Regions from separate parts of the Psychrobacter sp. M4 genome, predicted to be linked through region 2. Evidence: riboswitches for the same ligand, from Rfam matches in the RefSeq annotation. Region 2 holds a riboswitch; each other region holds the start of a gene.
The links. A riboswitch is a leader RNA that binds a small molecule or an ion and turns the genes downstream of it on or off. The one in region 2 is predicted to bind thiamine pyrophosphate.
Positions count from the first base shown of each region.

Region 1: another riboswitch for thiamine pyrophosphate. It lies ahead of thiM (hydroxyethylthiazole kinase); the one in region 2 lies ahead of tenA (thiaminase II).
Region 3: another riboswitch for thiamine pyrophosphate. It lies ahead of thiC (phosphomethylpyrimidine synthase ThiC); the one in region 2 lies ahead of tenA (thiaminase II).

Region 1 covers NZ_CM146740.1:956,207-962,169, reverse strand. The annotation lists gene ACR63N_RS04145 (cysteine protease StiP domain-containing protein) at 1-778, shown strand, start outside; gene ACR63N_RS04140 (HpcH/HpaI aldolase/citrate lyase family protein) at 882-1,934, shown strand; TPP riboswitch at 1,951-2,039, shown strand; gene thiM (hydroxyethylthiazole kinase) at 2,095-2,895, shown strand; gene thiE (thiamine phosphate synthase) at 2,909-3,568, shown strand; gene thiD (bifunctional hydroxymethylpyrimidine kinase/phosphomethylpyrimidine kinase) at 3,565-4,347, shown strand; gene ACR63N_RS04120 (DMT family transporter) at 4,381-5,325, shown strand; gene ACR63N_RS04115 (alpha/beta fold hydrolase) at 5,333-5,963, opposite strand, start outside.
Region 2 covers NZ_CM146740.1:1,407,220-1,413,182, reverse strand. The annotation lists gene rpoD (RNA polymerase sigma factor RpoD) at 1-1,623, shown strand, start outside; TPP riboswitch at 1,858-1,974, shown strand; gene tenA (thiaminase II) at 2,122-2,769, shown strand; gene ACR63N_RS05900 (class I SAM-dependent DNA methyltransferase) at 2,829-3,527, shown strand; gene ACR63N_RS05895 (YbeD family protein) at 3,739-4,119, shown strand; gene nrdA (class 1a ribonucleoside-diphosphate reductase subunit alpha) at 4,672-5,963, shown strand, end outside.
Region 3 covers NZ_CM146740.1:143,850-149,812, reverse strand. The annotation lists gene ACR63N_RS00650 (sensor histidine kinase) at 1-1,014, opposite strand, end outside; gene argH (argininosuccinate lyase) at 1,227-2,600, shown strand; gene ACR63N_RS00640 (oxidative damage protection protein) at 2,674-2,964, shown strand; TPP riboswitch at 3,060-3,194, shown strand; gene thiC (phosphomethylpyrimidine synthase ThiC) at 3,440-5,476, shown strand; gene ACR63N_RS00630 (fructose bisphosphate aldolase) at 5,591-5,963, opposite strand, start outside.

The DNA of each region.
Region 1 (5,963 bases), 450 kb from region 2:
TAGCGCTTATCGTTTGCCAAGTGTGCATTATGGCATCAGCATTATTCGCGATCGCGGTTTAGATACTGTCGCTTTGCAAATGATACTTAGTGCTTATCCAAACAGCCCTATCGTATTCGTTGATGGCTGGACCGGTAAAGGGGCAATTTATCAAGAATTAGCACGCAGTCTTGAGCCGTTTAACGATATGAATCACGCTAACTTTGTCAATATTTTTCATCGAGGCGAAAATGTTATACCACTACTTACTCTTGCTGATCCAGCGGGCGTCGCTTGGCTGGCAGCAAGCATCGATGACTGGCTTATTCCCTCAGGACTGCTCAATAGTACCGTATCAGGACTGATATCACGTACGCTATATACCGAGCCGCAATTGGGGCTACATCGCAGTGTATTTTATGATAACTTAGTAAGTATAGATCACAGTTTGGCATTTATCGATCATATCGATGCTGTACGGCAGCGCCTAACCTTACTACCGCAGCGTCTACCGACCTTTAAACAACCACGCTACCAAACCGCGGCTTTAATCGATGAATTGGCAACGTATTATCGAATTGATAATCGCAACCGTATCAAGCCAACTATTGCAGAAGCGACACGGGCGATACTGCGCCGCGATCCTGAACGTATTTTGCTTGCAAGTGCTGACCACCAAGATACAGTACTGCTACGTCATTTATGTAAGGAGCGCGATATTGCTATTAGTGTGTTAGGTGCTAAAATACTGCCCTACCAAGCCATCACCTTGATCAAACAGCGCATGACAGAGAGTTAGTTATCAGCTATCAATATAAGTGTTTGCTGTTCTTAGCTCTGCATGTTTGACCTTTATACTCATTCTAATCCCTATACTCATTACTATTTAGATAGCCGCTATTATGCCAGATAAACCATCCAGTCTTTATAATTATACTCAGTCCTATGAGCATCTCGTTACTGAGCGTCATGCGATGCTAAGGCCACAGACTCATCACCCGTATCAGCTGGGTGCTAGCCTTTATATGCCTGCCACTCGCGAAGATATTTGGCAAGTGATTAAGCGTGATAGATTGCCGACAATCAATAGTATTATTATTTGTTTAGAAGATGCGGTCAGTCATACTGATGTGGAGCTTGCCATGATACGCTTGCAAGAGCTGCTTGCTACTTGGGCGGCGCATGTCGATAGCATCAATGAGCCTTCAGAACCTACAGATGATCAAGCAAAGCAGCCGACGCGTCCTTTAGTATTCGTACGCGCGCGTAATCCTATAATGCTACAAAAGCTCGCGAACTTTAAGCATATTGAGCTGCTCGATGGTTTTGTATTGCCCAAAGTCGATATGTGTAGCTTGTCTGATTGGCGACTGGCTTGTCAAAATTTGAGCCGAGATCAACTATTGATGCCGACACTTGAGACAGCAGCTCTATTTGACCCCAATCATAATCAGGAACTGGCCATTGGTTTTAAAGAAGCTTTTAACCAGCCTGTCTTTGCGCTACGGATTGGTGGCAACGATTTATTTGCCGCGCTGCGCCTGCGTCGTCCCAAAAACAGTATCGTCTATGACACCCCAATTGGTACGCTTGCCTATCAGCTACTCGGCTGCTTTGTACCGCATGGTTTTTATCTAACAGCGCCCGTGTTTGAGTATTTAGATGAGCCTATGCTATTTATGCAAGAGCTTAATCGTGATGTTAGTTTGGGACTGGTGGGTAAAACGGTTATTCACCCCAGTCAAATTGCGCTAGTTCAACAAGCTTACTGCGTGCCAATGAGCATCTTAGATGAAGCACAAGCGATCCTGCATGAGGAAGCCAAAGCCGTATTTAAATACAACAATACTATGCTCGAGCCTGCCACACATCGGGCTTGGGCAACTGAGATCGTTAATCGCGCGCAAGTATTTGGTACGATTAATGATGGCAATATTGATTATAAACCGCTATAGTAATACCAGTAAATAACGTTATTCACAGGGGCGCCGTAAGGCTGAGACGTACCCTTTGAACCTGATCCAGATCATACTGGCGTAGGGAGTGTATAGCAATCATCATCTCTATCATGATTCTATGTATTTTCCTGCCCATCATTTTAACCATGGAGGGGAAATGCAACCGCAATTGATACATTCTTGTTTTACCTCATTTCGTAATACAGTACCTTTAGTACATAACATCACTAATTTTGTCGCTATGAATACCGCTGCTAATGTTTTATTAGCCGCTGGTTGTTCGCCTGCGATGGTGCATGCTTTCGATGAAGCACCAGAATTTGTGCATTTAGCAAATGCTCTCACCATTAATATTGGTACGCTATCTCCTGAATGGCTAGCCAGTATGCTTGCTACCGTCAAAGTCGCTCATGAATCAAATATCCCTTGGGTTTTAGACCCTGTTGCTGTCGGCGCTACCACTTACCGCCGGCAAAGCTGTGAGCAACTATTAGCATTCAAGCCCGACATTATCCGTGGTAACGCCTCAGAGATTTTGGCGTTAGCGGGTATGGGTAGTCAAAGTAAAGGCCCTGACAGCGGTGATACCGTGGAAGCTGCCAAAATAGCGGCTGAACACCTCACTCAATTTGCCAAAGTAGTCATCGTAACGGGCGAGATTGACTGGGTCACTGATGGCTTACAGCAATGGGCGATTCAGCACGGCGCACCTATGATGACCAATGTGACTGCAATTGGCTGTGCGCTAACAGCTCTTATCGGCGCTTTTGCTGGCGCTAATCGTGATCATTTGGCAGCGGCAGCAATCAGCGCTTTATGCTATTACGGGCAAGCGGGCGAGATCGCTGATACCAATGCTAAAGGGCCAGGCAGCTTTTATGTCGAGTTTTTAGATGCGCTTTATATCTTGGATGCAAAGACAGTTTCTAAAAACGCTAGAGTGACTGAACATAAATAAAAATAGGTGGAATATGACTAAACATACTACTCAAACGCTAAGCAAACCCAGCGATGCATTGAGCTTATATTTGGTGACCGATACTGCCATGTGCAGCCAGCGCGGCCTGATCGATACCGTTTGCGCCGCTATTGAAGGCGGAGTCACTATGGTGCAATTGCGCGACAAACACAGTAGCGATGAGGCGTTATATCGGATAGCTTGTCAGCTTAAAGAAGCGATCGCTGGACGCGTGCCGCTGGTACTCAACGATAGAGTGCATATTGCCAAAAAAGCTAAGCTGGATGGCGTACATTTGGGTCAGGGTGATATGTCCATCACTAAGGCGCGCTCATTGTTAGGCGCAGACGTTTGGCTGGGACTGTCTATTAATACGCTAGAGGAATTAAAAGTCGCCCAATCAAATCATCTTACGCAGCTAGATTATTTTGGTGTGGGTCCTGTGTTTGCCACTCAAACCAAGCGCAATCATGCTACTCCTATTGGTATAGAAGGTCTAGCAAAGTTAGTCGCTGCAAGCCAGCTGCCCACTGTCGCCATTGGCGGTATTGATCAAAGTAATGCGGCGCAAGTCTATGGTTCAGGGTGTAATGGTATCGCTGTGGTATCTGCGATTTGTGCGGCGCAAAACCCTCAAGTCGCTGCTAAAAACTTATTAGGAGAGCAAGTATGATCCCTAACATTTTATCTATCGCTGGTACCGACTGCACGGGCGGCGCGGGTATTCAAGCCGATATCAAAGCCATTAGTGCCAATAGCGGCTATGCGATGAGCGTCATTACTGCGGTAGTGGCACAGAACACCCAAGGCGTGCAGCAGATCCAAATGATGTCCACCGAGATGGTACGCGCGCAGCTTGATTCTGTATTTAATGACGTACGTGTCGATGCGGTCAAAATTGGTATGCTTGGCACAGCGGAGATTATCCGCTGCGTCGCTGACGCTCTAAAAGCCTACCAGCCCAAAAAAGTCGTCCTCGATCCAGTAATGGTCGCCAAAAGTGGTGATCGTTTGCTTGATGCCGATGCGTTATCAGCAATGCGTGAGCTATTACCACAAACAGGGCTTATCACCCCAAATTTGCCAGAAGCAGCTGACTTACTTGGGGTAACAGAAGCTAAAAGCCGCGAGGAGATGATCACCCAAGCCCAGCAATTGGCAGTGCCAACGTTTTTAAAAGGTGGTCATCTGCAGCAGGATGAGTCGCCAGATCTCTTGAGCACTGACGGACAACTGCATTGGTTTGAAAGCGCGCGCATTAATACCAAAAACAGTCATGGTACCGGCTGTACCTTATCAGCAGCGATCGCAACCTACTGGGGGCGCGGCGATGCGCTTGAAGTGGCTTGTGAGAAAGCCAAAACCTATCTCACAGGTGCACTGCGAGGCGCAGATAAGCTCGATGTCGGACAAGGACAAGGTCCTGTGCATCATTTTTATGAGTTTTATTAGAGCATGTTAAACCTTCATAAATAGGCACTACTTATGTCAAAAAAAGGATTGCCCTCTCCCTACGTCATGTTGGTATTAGCACCGCTGTTTTGGGCAACCAGTAATGTCACCGGTAAGTTGGGTAAAGGCTGGCTGACGCCTTATGAGATGACGTTCTTTCGCTGGTTTATCGCGACACTCATTTTATCGTTTTTTGCACGTAAGTTTATCCGTCAAGATTGGCCCGTGATCAAACAGCATTGGCTGTGGCTGCTTATTGTTGGTGGTAGTGGTTTTGCTTTATTTAACATCATACTGTATAGCGCGTTCTCGTTGGGCGCAAGCGTGGTCAATGTCTCTATTATTACGGCACTTATTCCCTTTGGCGTGATTTGCTTTAGTGCTTTTATTTATAAAGACCAGCCTCATTTGTTGCAATGGCTTGGCATAGGCATCGCTTTTATGGGTGTCATTTGGATCCTTACTCAAGGGCAACCACTGGCTTTGGCACAGTATAATTTTGCTTTAGGCGACTCTTTGGCTCTGCTCACTACAGGGATTTATATCGCCTATTCGATTGCACTGCGTCATGCGCCCAATATTCATTGGGCCAGTATGATCTGGGCTATGAGTTTGGCAGGTTTAGTCGTAGCTATACCTTTTTATGGTTATGATTTGACTCAAAATGGTCTACACTTCCCCGATTGGCGCGGCTGGCTGATGCTGCTTTATATTGCCGTGTTTATCTCTATCATATCTAAGCTATTTTATATGGAGAGTGTGATTCAAATTGGTGCCAACCGTGCTGCTCTGGCGATGAATTTACTCCCCGTGTTTGGGGCGGTGATGGGCGTGTTGTTCTTTAAAGATGAGGTGATGACAGTCAATCATATCATTGCTTTGGGACTAGTGATTATCGGTATTGTATGTTCAGAGTATGGAGCCATACTCAGGCGTAGATATCCACTTGAGCAAGCTCCACATTCAGCAAAGACCTAAAACTGCTTTATTGGATTAGCTCCAAAAACTTACTAATAACTGTATTTACCTGTTTAGGCTCTTCCACTGTTGCAGTATGACCAGCGCCTTTAATGACCGCAAGCTTGGAGCCTGTAATCGCAAAATGCATACGTTCAGACTTGGCATAAGGCGTAGCGGCATCTTCATCACCAACTATTATCAAAGTAGGCGTGCTAATTTTATCAAGCTGCTCATAAACGCCTGAGCGTTCAATTACACCCATAGTAGCTTTAACCACGCCCACTTTATGATTACTTTGTATTTGCTCAAGCCATTCTTTGCATTCAGCTTTACGTGATTTATCTTTTAAAAAGGTAGTACCAAACATAATCGGCATTACCTTTTTGCTTATCCGCTTCATCCCAAGCCAGCGAATAGCGCTTACTAGCTTACGATACTTTGGGACGTTGTCAGGATCTTCCGGATCAGCTGACGTTTCAAGGAGCATCAGCGATAAGAGACGCTCAGGATGGTTGATGGCGATACGCTGCGCAATAAAACCACCCATCGATAATCCCACAAAGTGACACTGATCAATATTCAAAGCATCGAGTAGCTCCAGAGTATCTTTGGTCAAGGTGTCCATATCGTAGCCAGACTTGGTAATCTGCGATTGT
Region 2 (5,963 bases):
CCTGTACGTATGTATATGCGCGAGATGGGTACGGTTGATCTGCTCACTCGTGAAGGCGAGATTGCTATTGCCAAGCGTATCGAAGAAGGCATTCGTGATGTTCAATACGCTATGGCACACTGGCCGGGTACTGTGCAGTTCGTCCTTGATGAATACCAGCGCGTATTAGAGGGTGAGAAAAAACTCTCTGATGTGATTACAGGATTCTTAGACCCTGAAACAGAAGAGGATAGAATAGCAGCAAAAGAGGAAAAAGAGAGAGAAAAAGAAGAGCGCGAAAGAATAAAAGAAGAAAAAGAAAAAGCGCCTGTTATTAAAGCAAAAGCGAATGCTAAAGTCGATGACGACGATGATGAGGACGACGACGATATAGAAGCTGCTGATGATGAGGTTGAAGAAGAAACCACAGGTATTGATCCTGAAGAAGTTCGTCTACGCTTAGAGGAGATTGAGAACTTATTTATTATCGCCAAACAAGCTCTACTTGATTATGGCCGCGGTAGCACACAAGCTGTCGAAGCTTATGAGCAGCTTGCTAATCGCTTTATGATGCTCAAACTCAATAACCGTATGTCTGATCAAGTCATGGCAATCATGCATGATGTCTACGATGATGTGCGCAAACACGAACGTCAAATTATGCGTCTGGTCATCCGCCGTGGCCGTATGCCGCGTGCTGAGTTTCGTAAGACCTTTCCAAGCAACGAGACCAACGTCGATTGGCTCACTGAACGCTTAAAAGGTAGCCCAGCCTTTAGCGAAACCCTAGAAAAAGTCGTTGATGATGTGATCTTATTACAGCGCAAAATCCTTGATTATGAGCAAAAGCTCGACATGGAAATCCATGATATGAAGGATGTTGCCCGCGGTATGGCTATTGGTGAAGCTAAAGCGCGCCGCGCCAAAAAAGAGATGGTCGAAGCTAACTTGCGTCTGGTGATCTCTATTGCTAAAAAATATACCAATCGTGGTTTGCAGTTCTTGGATCTGATTCAAGAAGGTAACATTGGTCTTATGAAAGCGGTCGATAAGTTTGAGTATCGCCGGGGTTATAAGTTCTCAACCTATGCTACGTGGTGGATTCGTCAGGCCATTACTCGCTCTATCGCGGATCAGGCACGCACCATTCGTATACCGGTGCATATGATTGAGACTATTAACAAAATTAATCGGGTATCACGCCAGCTGCTACAAGAGATGGGACGCGAGCCAACTCCTGAGGAATTAGGCGAGCGTTTAGAGATGGATGAAGTCAAGGTACGTAAAGTGCTCAAGATTGCCAAAGAACCGATCTCTATGGAGACCCCTATCGGCGATGATGAAGATTCGCATTTGGGCGATTTTATTGAAGACTCAACCATCTCAAGTCCAGTTGATGATGCGACCTCAGCAGGTCTACGCGAGGCCACTCGCGATGTACTAGGCAATCTGACTGAGCGCGAAGCACGAGTCCTCAAAATGCGCTTTGGTATCGATATGCCAACCGATCATACCCTTGAAGAAGTCGGTAAGCAGTTCGATGTCACTCGTGAGCGTATTCGTCAGATCGAAGCCAAAGCACTACGTAAACTGCGCCACCCGTCACGCTCTGAGCATCTGCGCTCTTTTTTAGAGAATGATTAATAAATAACTAGATTAATTGTAAAAGCATAAAAGCTGAGCGTGTCTCAGCTTTTTTTATGCCTAGTTTTAAATCAGGTTATAACCCCTGTTGCCCTTCTGTCTATTATTGCTTTTGGCTTCTTGCTTTTGGCTCCTGACTCTTCTCTTCTTGCTAATTATAGCTAGATTCGTTTATCATAGCTTTACGATAAACGTCTTAAACTTAGTTGTTCAGCTTTTATCAAAAATTCTTAAAAAACCTTGTCGGGGTGCTTTGATTTTAGAGTTTAGCAATATCTAAAATCATCGCTGAGAAATACCCGCGAACCTGATGCAGTTAGCACTGACGTAGGAAACAAGCGTGAATCTTTATTACTCAGCACATAACGATGCCTTGCCAGTTTATATAAGCTTTTCCAGTTTATATAATATAAACCGGCAAGGCTTTTTTTGTGCGTGCTTGTTTATTGTTTCCCGCTATTTGCTTACTCAATATTTTTATCAAAGTAAGTGAGCACTATGGACTATCAAACGTTACGCCGTAATTGTCCTATATGGAATGATTACATTCATCATAACTTCGTCAATCAGCTAGCGACAGGCACGCTTGCTCCAGACAGCTTTCGCCACTATTTAAAGCAAGATTACTTATACCTGCTCCACTACACTCGAGTGATGGCTTTGAGTGTTTATAAAAGTGATACTTTGGCACAAATGCGTCTGGGCCAAGCCGGTATCAATGCCATGCTTGATCTAGAAATTGGCATGTATTTGGACTTTTGTCGTCAGTGGGGTATGAGTCTTGAAGAGGTAGAGAATACCCCTGAATCTGCGGCAACCATCGCTTATAGCCGCTATCTTCTAGATGCAGCTATGTCAGGCTCTCTTATTGAACTTTATGCCGCTATTGCCCCTTGTTTGATGGGTTATGGCGAGATTGGCGAACGCCTCAAGGCCCAAGGTTTCATGGCTGATAACCCTTATCAGCCATGGATCGATGTCTTTGCTAGTGATGAGTTTCAAGCCATCACAGTACAAAATGAAGCTCAGATTAATGAGCTCTTGACACAAGCTGTCCCCTCTCAAGTCAACAAGTTGCAGCAGTTATTTAATACCGCTTGTCGTATGGAAGTTAATTTCTGGCAGATGGCTTTAGAGCTGTCTTAAATTAGCAGTTGTTAGAGAAAATTACGATCACTTAACACCCAAACCTGAGGAGAAATCTTATGGCTGTATTTGATGAACACGCAAACGCTTATGACAGCTGGTTCTTAAATAACCAAAACTTACTTGCCAGTGAGCTAAAACTGGTCGCCTACTTTTTAGACAAGGATAGTGAAATACTATCTATAGGCTGTGGTAGCGGGCTCTTTGAGATGCTATTAGCAAAGGATTTTGATATCTCTATCAAGTATGGGGTCGAACCTTCAAAGGATATGGCAGCGATCGCTGAAAAACGTGGCTTGCAAGTTGATATCAGTCCTGCTGAAGCGTGCGTCATCGAACCTAGTAAATTTGATACTATCTTGTTTAATGGCAGTGTCAGTTATATCAGCGATTTGGATCTATGTATTAACAAGGCGTTTGCTGCCCTAAAGACTGGCGGCAAATTAATACTCATTGATGTGCCAAAAGAGAGCGGTTTTGCCACTCTTTACAATCTAGCGGCCTCTTTAGATACTTGGACGCATCCGCTACTTGCGCATATCACCCCTAATGACCCTTATCCCATTGAACTGGTAAAATCGGCAAACTGGCGCACCTCTGAGGAGAAAATCAGGGCCATGCAGGCCAGTGGGTTTACAGGTTTTGAATACGCGCAAACATTGTTGACGCATCCTATGTATGCCAATGATAACGTGCAAGAAGTGATCGAAGGTTATCAGCGCGGCGACTATGTAGCCATTTGTGGCTATAAAAAATAGCTTACCAATTTGGCCTTATAGTCTGCGGCCTATACTGTGAACAAAAAAGCATTTTATAAAATGTTATTGGTAAAAAAATTAGAGCATCTACTATAGCTCACACCTATCGTAGCACTTGAATAATGACCACACCATCATCATAAATAGTCAATACACTAGATAACATTATTAACCCGAAAGCTATCATTTCAATAAAAACAAGGTAACTACTATGAGTGATGATCCAAAAAACAACACCAATCAAGACCAAGAGACTAAAAGAGAAGTTAAAGTAACCGAATTGGTCGCCAACGATGGTGTTTTAAAAGGTAAAAAAACCGATATTCAAAACCCTGAGCTGTGGGAGTTCCCCATGGACTATCCTATGAGTATTATCGGTCACGAAGGCGAGCACGAAACGCTATTAAATGAGGTCAAACTCATCCTTGGTAGCCAGTTCCCAGAGTTCGACTTGGCGTCTATCGAGGTTAAACCTTCTAAAACAGGCCGCTTTCACTCAGCACGAGTCAATCTGTATCTGACCACCGCCGAGCAAGTCAATACGCTTTACGCTGCTCTTGATGAGGCCAAAACGGTACGTATGGTTGTATAAAACGTAGCGTTGTAAAAGTAAGTGCTAGGACTAGAAAACCACTGCGATATTTTAAGTAAGTAAGTTTATAAATACCACAATCGTCACTTATAAAGGTGGCGATTTTTTATGCGCTCCTGTAAAATCAGCAGCGTTGTTGCAGCCATCTTGTATTCGCATTTTGTCTACTACTAATAACCAATTATTTGTCGATAAATAAAAAGAAAACGATAACGACTTCTTTACAAATTATTTTAAGATTTAACACAACCGCGCTAACCCTTATCCTGCCGTCCTTTGCCAAAATTTTGGCTCGCTATCACCTCATGGCAACATATATTCACGCTAAAATCAATATAGCATTTTCAAAATTTTCCCGCTATATTGTGCCTATCTACTAAAAAACACGCTATATCTAGTGCTCAGTGATTTTCTTTGTCACTATGAGCTGCGCTGATGCTTTGCTTAAAAAAACTTAGCCAGCTAGCTTTGTAATAGACTATGACGTGCTAAAAATATAAGACTGGTTTTACTTACCACGTAGATCTTAGCAATCAACTTTACGAGGACAACATGACACATATCGATAATATTCAAGTGACCAAACGCGATGGACGATTAGAGCCTATTGATTTAGACAAAATTCATAAGGTAATCGCATGGGCCGCGGACGGTTTAGAAAATGTATCAGTCTCACAAGTTGAGCTTAAATCACATATTCAGTTCTACGAAGGCATCAAAACCCGCGATATTCACGAAACTATTATCAAATCAGCCGCTGATCTGATCTCAGAAGACACTCCTGATTACCAGTATCTAGCCGCTCGCCTCGCCATTTTTCACCTGCGCAAAATTGCCTATAACCAGTTTGAGCCGCCTACCCTTTTTGACCACGTTACCAAACTTACCAACGCTGGCAAATACGATGAGCATATACTGCAAGACTATAGCCGTAGCGAGTTTGATGAATTAAACGAGTATATGGATCATTGGCGCGATATGAATCTTGCTTATGCGGCAGTGGAGCAAATGGCAGGCAAGTATCTAGTGCAAGATCGCGTCTCTAAAACCGTTTTTGAGAGCCCGCAGTTTTTATATATGCTGGTCGGTATGTGTCTGTTTGCTAATTATGACCCAGCTGAGCGTATGAATTATGTCAAACGCTTTTATGATGCCACCTCAGAATTCAAAATCTCTTTGCCAACGCCAATTATGTCTGGTGTGCGTACCCCATCGCGCCAGTTTAGCTCATGCGTACTCATTGAATGCGGCGACAGCCTTGACTCTATTAATGCCACTACCAGCGCCATTGTGCGCTATGTGTCGCAGCGCGCAGGCATCGGTATCAATGCAGGGCGTATTCGCGCCCTTGGTAGCCCGATTCGCGGCGGTGAAGCGCAGCATACTGGCTGTGTGCCGTTCTATAAACTATTCCAAACGGCGGTTAAATGCTGCTCACAAGGTGGCGTTCGTGGCGGCGCGGCAACTCTATTTTATCCGCTATGGCATTTAGAAGTTGAGTCGTTATTGGTCTTAAAAAATAACCGCGGCGTGGAAGATAACCGTGTCCGTCACATGGACTACGGCGTGCAAATTAATAAGACCCTTTATACACGTCTGATTAAAGGGCAAAACATTACCTTATTCTCGCCTGATGATACGCCCGGTCTGTATGATGCGTTCTTTGAAGATCAAGATAAGTTTGAAGAGCTGTACACCAAATATGAAGGCGATGAATCTATTCGTCAGCGCCAAGTCCCCGCAGCGGATCTATTTAGCTTGATGATGCAAGAGCGCGCCAGCACGGGCCGTATCTATATTCAAAACGTCGACCATTGCAACACCCATAGTCCGTTTGACGCCAC
Region 3 (5,963 bases), 1.3 Mb from region 2:
CACTGTGACAATCTGTTCACTAGTGACTTTACTTTGGATGTTAGCGCTCTGATCAAAATAAGCTTTGAGGCGTTCTGCCTGAATATGGAAGTCTACGTGTCGGCGTAGATCGTGGGAAATCATCAAAGTTTTGCTTGGAAGTTGAACGGTGACCGTAATAGTAACGCGATGCTGTTGCCACTTTACACTAATAACAATGTAGATGGTTTCAGTGGTCATCTCGACGACATTGAGGAGCATTTTTTCAAGGACGGTTTGGAGTGTTAATGCTGTGATAACCATATCGTACATGATGTCATCATCAGGCAGATCCCAGCTTACTACCAGCTTATCTGCCAATCGGCTCGACTCAATCGCCAAATAGTGCTCACAAAGTGCCACTTCCTCCTCAAAACTAATCTCGCGCGCGCCATTAAAGCTGGCTCGGAAAAGCGCGGAGACATGCTGCAAAAGATCAGCTGCCCGCGGCGGATTAGACTCAATAAGTGATATCAAGGTATTAACAGTATTAAAGAAAAAGTGCGGCGCGATACGCGCTTTCATCAAATCATTTTGGGCGGTAAGTTTGTCTTCAAACGATTGTTTAAGCGCCATCAGCTCACGGTAACGGCGCATAAAATAGAGCAAAAATACAATAGTAAAACCACTGGTAATCAAGACATTAAACAATATATTTAAGATAAATGCTTTACGGTCATACACCATCCAGCCCATATTTATCATGACTAACATAACCAAAGTCACCGACACTATAGCAGTAGTCGTCAGTATTAGTAAGATACGTATACTGACGACAATAGGATTAGCCCGTTTAAAAACTGGACGCAGATAATCAATCAAATAAAACGAGGGAATAATGCTTAGCGTGTATTGAACAATTCGGCTAACAAACTTGATGAAAAAATCTGACCACGTTGCTAGATCATGACGATCAATAGTGGTCACAAACAACGACCAAAAAAATATATAGAGCAGCCACTGCCAAGGTTTCATTACCTCCATGAGCTTTGGCATAAAAAACTCTAAGCGCTCGGCTAGTAAGGCAACCTCATCCTTTGCTATACTTGAGCTCTTATTCTCTTGACTTGTCTTAGACCAATATGAACGCAACTTCTTCAAATTCCAACATTCCTGAGCAAAATAAAAATCCAAGTGCCACTGATTTTAGCATAAATGCAGCGGATAGTACGTTACAAAGCGGCGCGACCAATAGTCAAGGTCAGCAAATGTGGGGCGGACGCTTTAGCGAAGCGACAGATAGCTTCGTCGCCGCCTTCACCGCCTCGGTAGGCTTTGATCAGCGTTTTGCTCGTCACGATATCGAAGGTTCTATCGCGCACGCGACCATGCTCAAAGAGTGCAATATTCTAACCGACGAGGAAGTCGCCACTATTATCGATGGCCTCAAGCAAGTATTAAGGGAGATTGAAGCGGGCGAATTCAATTGGTCTACTACCCTTGAAGACGTGCACATGAACGTTGAATCGCGCCTGACTGATATCGTAGGCGCAGTCGGCAAGAAACTGCATACCGGACGTAGCCGTAACGATCAGGTAGCAACCGATATTCGTCTTTGGCTACGTGAAGAGACCGATAATATTATTGCGCTACTGGTGCGTTTGCAAAGCGGCTTGCTTGATTTGGCCAAGCAGCATACCGATACGATTATGCCAGGCTTTACCCATCTGCAAACCGCGCAGCCAGTAAGCTTTGGTCACCATGTAATGGCATGGTTTGAGATGCTCTACCGTGATACCCAACGCCTTGTCGACGCGCGGCGCCGTATTAATCAGCTACCGCTTGGCAGCGCCGCTCTTGCTGGCACGACTTTTCCAATAGATCGCACTATTACCGCTGAACTGCTCGGTTTTGAAGGTATTTGCCAAAACTCCTTGGATGCGGTCTCTGATCGTGACTTTGCTATTGAATTTACCTCCGCTGCGTCCATTTTAATGATGCATCTATCGCGTATGAGCGAGGAGATTATCCTATGGATGTCGGCGCAGTTTAACTTCGTACAAATACCAGATCGCTTTTGTACCGGCTCCTCAATCATGCCGCAAAAGAAAAACCCTGATGTGCCGGAGTTGGTACGTGGCAAAGCGGCGCGGGTCTTTGGACAGCTGATGACTTTGCTTAGCCTGATGAAAAGCCAGCCACTGGCGTATAATAAAGACAACCAAGAGGACAAAGAGCCGCTATTTGACTGTGTGGATACGTTGACCGGCTCGCTCCTCGCTTTTGCTGATATGCTGCCGAACATTGTCCCAAACAAAGAGAATATGCGTGCGGCCACTATGAAAGGCTACGCAACGGCTACTGATTTGGCCGACTATCTAGTGCGTAATGGCGTTGCTTTTCGTGATGCCCATGAAGTAGTTGGTAATACTGTCGCTTTGGCTATAAAGGAAGGCGTTGACTTGAGCGATCTGTCTTTAGCACAGTTGCAACAATTTAGCACTGCGATCGGTGATGATGTGTTCGACTTTTTGACGCTCGAGGGCTCACTGGCTGCCCGTGATCATTTAGGTGGTACTGCGCCCAATCAAGTCAAGCAAGCCGTTATTAATGGTCGTGCACGCCTAAAGGCTTTCGCTTAATTGGATCAAAACAGTAGACAACCAAACCCACTACCAAACTAATAATTATCACACTAATAATAGGGAGTTACTCATGGCTGATACTTTTAATCCCCAAGCTAATACAGTTTTTTGCCGTAAATACAAGCAAGATCTACCAAAAATGGTCAATCCTCCTTTTCCCAATAAAAAGGGACAAGAGATACAGGAAACAGTTTCTGATAAAGCATGGCAAGAATGGCTTGAGCAGCAAACTATGCTGATCAATGAAAACCACCTTAGTATGATGGATCCTGAAGCTAAGAAGTTCTTAACAGAGCAACGTGAGAAGTTTTTAAATAACGAAGATTACGAGCGCGCGCAAGGCTGGACGCCTGAGAAATAAGTTTATTGCTGTTGTTTTTAGAACTACTACATAAGCCAGCTGACAAATAGCTACTTATCCTCATAAAAGTTTGCTAGTATAAAAGACTCACAACACTGACAGACTCGGGGTGCGGTGTATTTTAGTTTAACTGCTTTTTAAAAGCACTTAATCAAAGTACATTCGCTGAGAGACCACCCGTTGAACCTGATGCGGTTAATACCGACGCAGGGAAGTCTTCAGCAAAAAGTTTACATACAAGCGACGCGCAGAAATGCCTTTTTCATAGTCACTGTTTTATTAGTCATTGCTTTGATACAGCTTTAACTTTAAAAGTGATAATAGATAAAAGCGACGTCTAATTATTGATTAAAACCGTCTATTACTATTCGCTTTATTACTTTGACCGTTTTAACTCAATCAGTTTTGTTTGTGAACCTTTGCTTCCTCCGCGCTCTGCGGTGTTGCTTTTTTAAACAACACGCTAGGAGCACCTATGACGACTCAAGCCCCCACTCAGACCAAAAAATCAACCAAAGCCGATGCTTTAAAAACACCTGCCCATCGTCATCAAAAAGACGCTCGTTTTGAAGAGGACGCGCGCGATTTACATCGCATTCTTCCAGCCTCCAAAAAAGTCTATATCCAAGGCTCAAGACCAGATATTCGAGTGCCAATACGCGAAATCACTTTGGATCCCACACCTATTCAAGGCGTCGATGCGTCCAATTGGGAGCAAAACCCGCCTTTTTATACCTATGATACCTCAGGCGTATATACCGACCCTACTGTTGATGTCGATCTCACTAAAGGTCTGCCAAAACTGCGCGAAGGCTGGATAAAAGAGCGCGGTGATATCGAAGAGCTTAGCGGTCTATCTAGCTCATACGGTCAAGCGCGTGCTCGCGATATCACTACTGCTAATCTAAGATTTGCCCATATCGACAAACCGCGCCGCGCTAAAACAGTCGATGGCAAAGCAGGTAATGTCACGCAAATGTATTACGCGCGCCGCGGGATTATCACCCCTGAGATGGAATATATCGCCATTCGTGAAACTCAAAAGCAGCACGAGCAGACTGATATGCGCCAGCATGACGGTGAAAGCTTTGGTGCCAATACCCCTGAAATTATCACCCCTGAGTTTGTCCGTAGTGAAGTCGCAGCTGGTCGCGCCATTATCCCTAATAACATCAACCACCCTGAATCTGAGCCGATGATTATCGGTCGCAACTTTTTGGTCAAAATTAATGCCAATATCGGTAATTCAGCGCTTGGCTCCTCTATCGACGAGGAAGTCTCAAAAATGACGTGGGCGACGCGTTGGGGCGCGGACACTATCATGGACTTATCTACAGGTAACCATATTCACGAAACCCGTGAGTGGCTGATTCGTAACTCGCCTGTGCCTATCGGTACGGTGCCTATTTATCAAGCGTTAGAAAAAGTCGATGGCGTAGCAGAGGATCTGACATGGGAGATATTCCGTGATACTTTGATCGAACAAGCTGAGCAAGGCGTCGATTACTTTACCATTCACGCTGGTGTGCTTTTGCGTTATGTACCGCTGACTGCCAACCGCTTAACGGGTATTGTCTCACGTGGTGGTTCTATCATGGCGCAGTGGTGTTTGGCGCATCACAAAGAGAGTTTTTTATACACTCATTTCGAAGACATCTGCGAGATTATGAAGCAGTACGATGTCGCGTTTAGTCTTGGTGATGGACTGCGCCCCGGTTGTCTGCAAGACGCTAACGATGAAGCACAGTTTGGCGAACTGCGTACATTAGGAGAGCTTACGCAAGTGGCGTGGCAGCACGACGTACAGGTGATGATCGAAGGTCCCGGACACGTGGCGATGAACCGTATTAAAGAGAACATGGATTTACAGCTTGAGCTGTGTAACGACGCGCCTTTTTATACCTTAGGACCACTGACCACAGATATCGCGCCCGGCTATGACCATATTACCAGCGCTATTGGCGCGGCGATGATTGGCTGGTTTGGCACCGCGATGCTGTGCTACGTAACTCCCAAAGAGCACTTAGGTCTGCCTAATAAAAAGGATGTCAAAGATGGTATTATCACCTACAAGATCGCAGCTCACGCGGCTGATCTAGCCAAAGGTCATCCGGGAGCGCAAGCACGCGATAATGCGTTGTCCAAAGCGCGTTTTGAGTTCCGCTGGGATGATCAGTTCAATCTAGCACTCGACCCCGATACCGCGCGTGAGTATCATGACGAGACGCTGCCTAAAGACGCGCATAAGTCGGCGCACTTTTGCTCGATGTGTGGACCGAAGTTTTGCTCGATGAAAATCACTCAAAACGTGCGCGAGTACGCCAAAGGTTTGGACAATGCTGTGACGCCAAGTACCGGCGATCTTAAGGATGCCAACCACCGTATCAAACAAGTTGATACTGATCTGGTCGAGCAAGTAGGCGCAGGCACTCCTGAAGAAGTACGTCAAGGGATGGAGGAGATGAGTGAAAAGTATAATCGTGAAGGTCGTCAGCTGTATAAAGAGGTCTAGTCTGAATGATTTAGCTCTGTATTTGCATCCGTAAAAAAGCCCTGCTTTTAAGTACTCACTACTTATTTAGCAGGGCTTTTTTTTGTTAGAATTATTTTCTCATTTCAATAGCCACTAGACTTTTGACGCCTCATAAATCTCATTAATCGAATGATCAATAGTATCGGCAAATTCCTCATCGCTTTGTTGTTTGCTCAAACCTTCGGTAAAGGCACGTGAGAAACTAGCAATCATACCCGGATTCTGCTCAAGCTTATCACAAGCCTCTTTACGGCTATAACCACCTGATAACGCTACGACTTTGAGCACCTTTGGATGATTAATCAGCTCTTGATAAAAACCCTCTTCTTCTGGCAGAGTCAACTTAAGCATGACTTGATGATCATCGTCGAGATAATCCAAATGACGTAAGATCGCTGTTTTTAATACCAGCTCACAGTCGTGTTTTTTGGTGCTATCAATATTGACTTCTGGCTCTACGATAGGC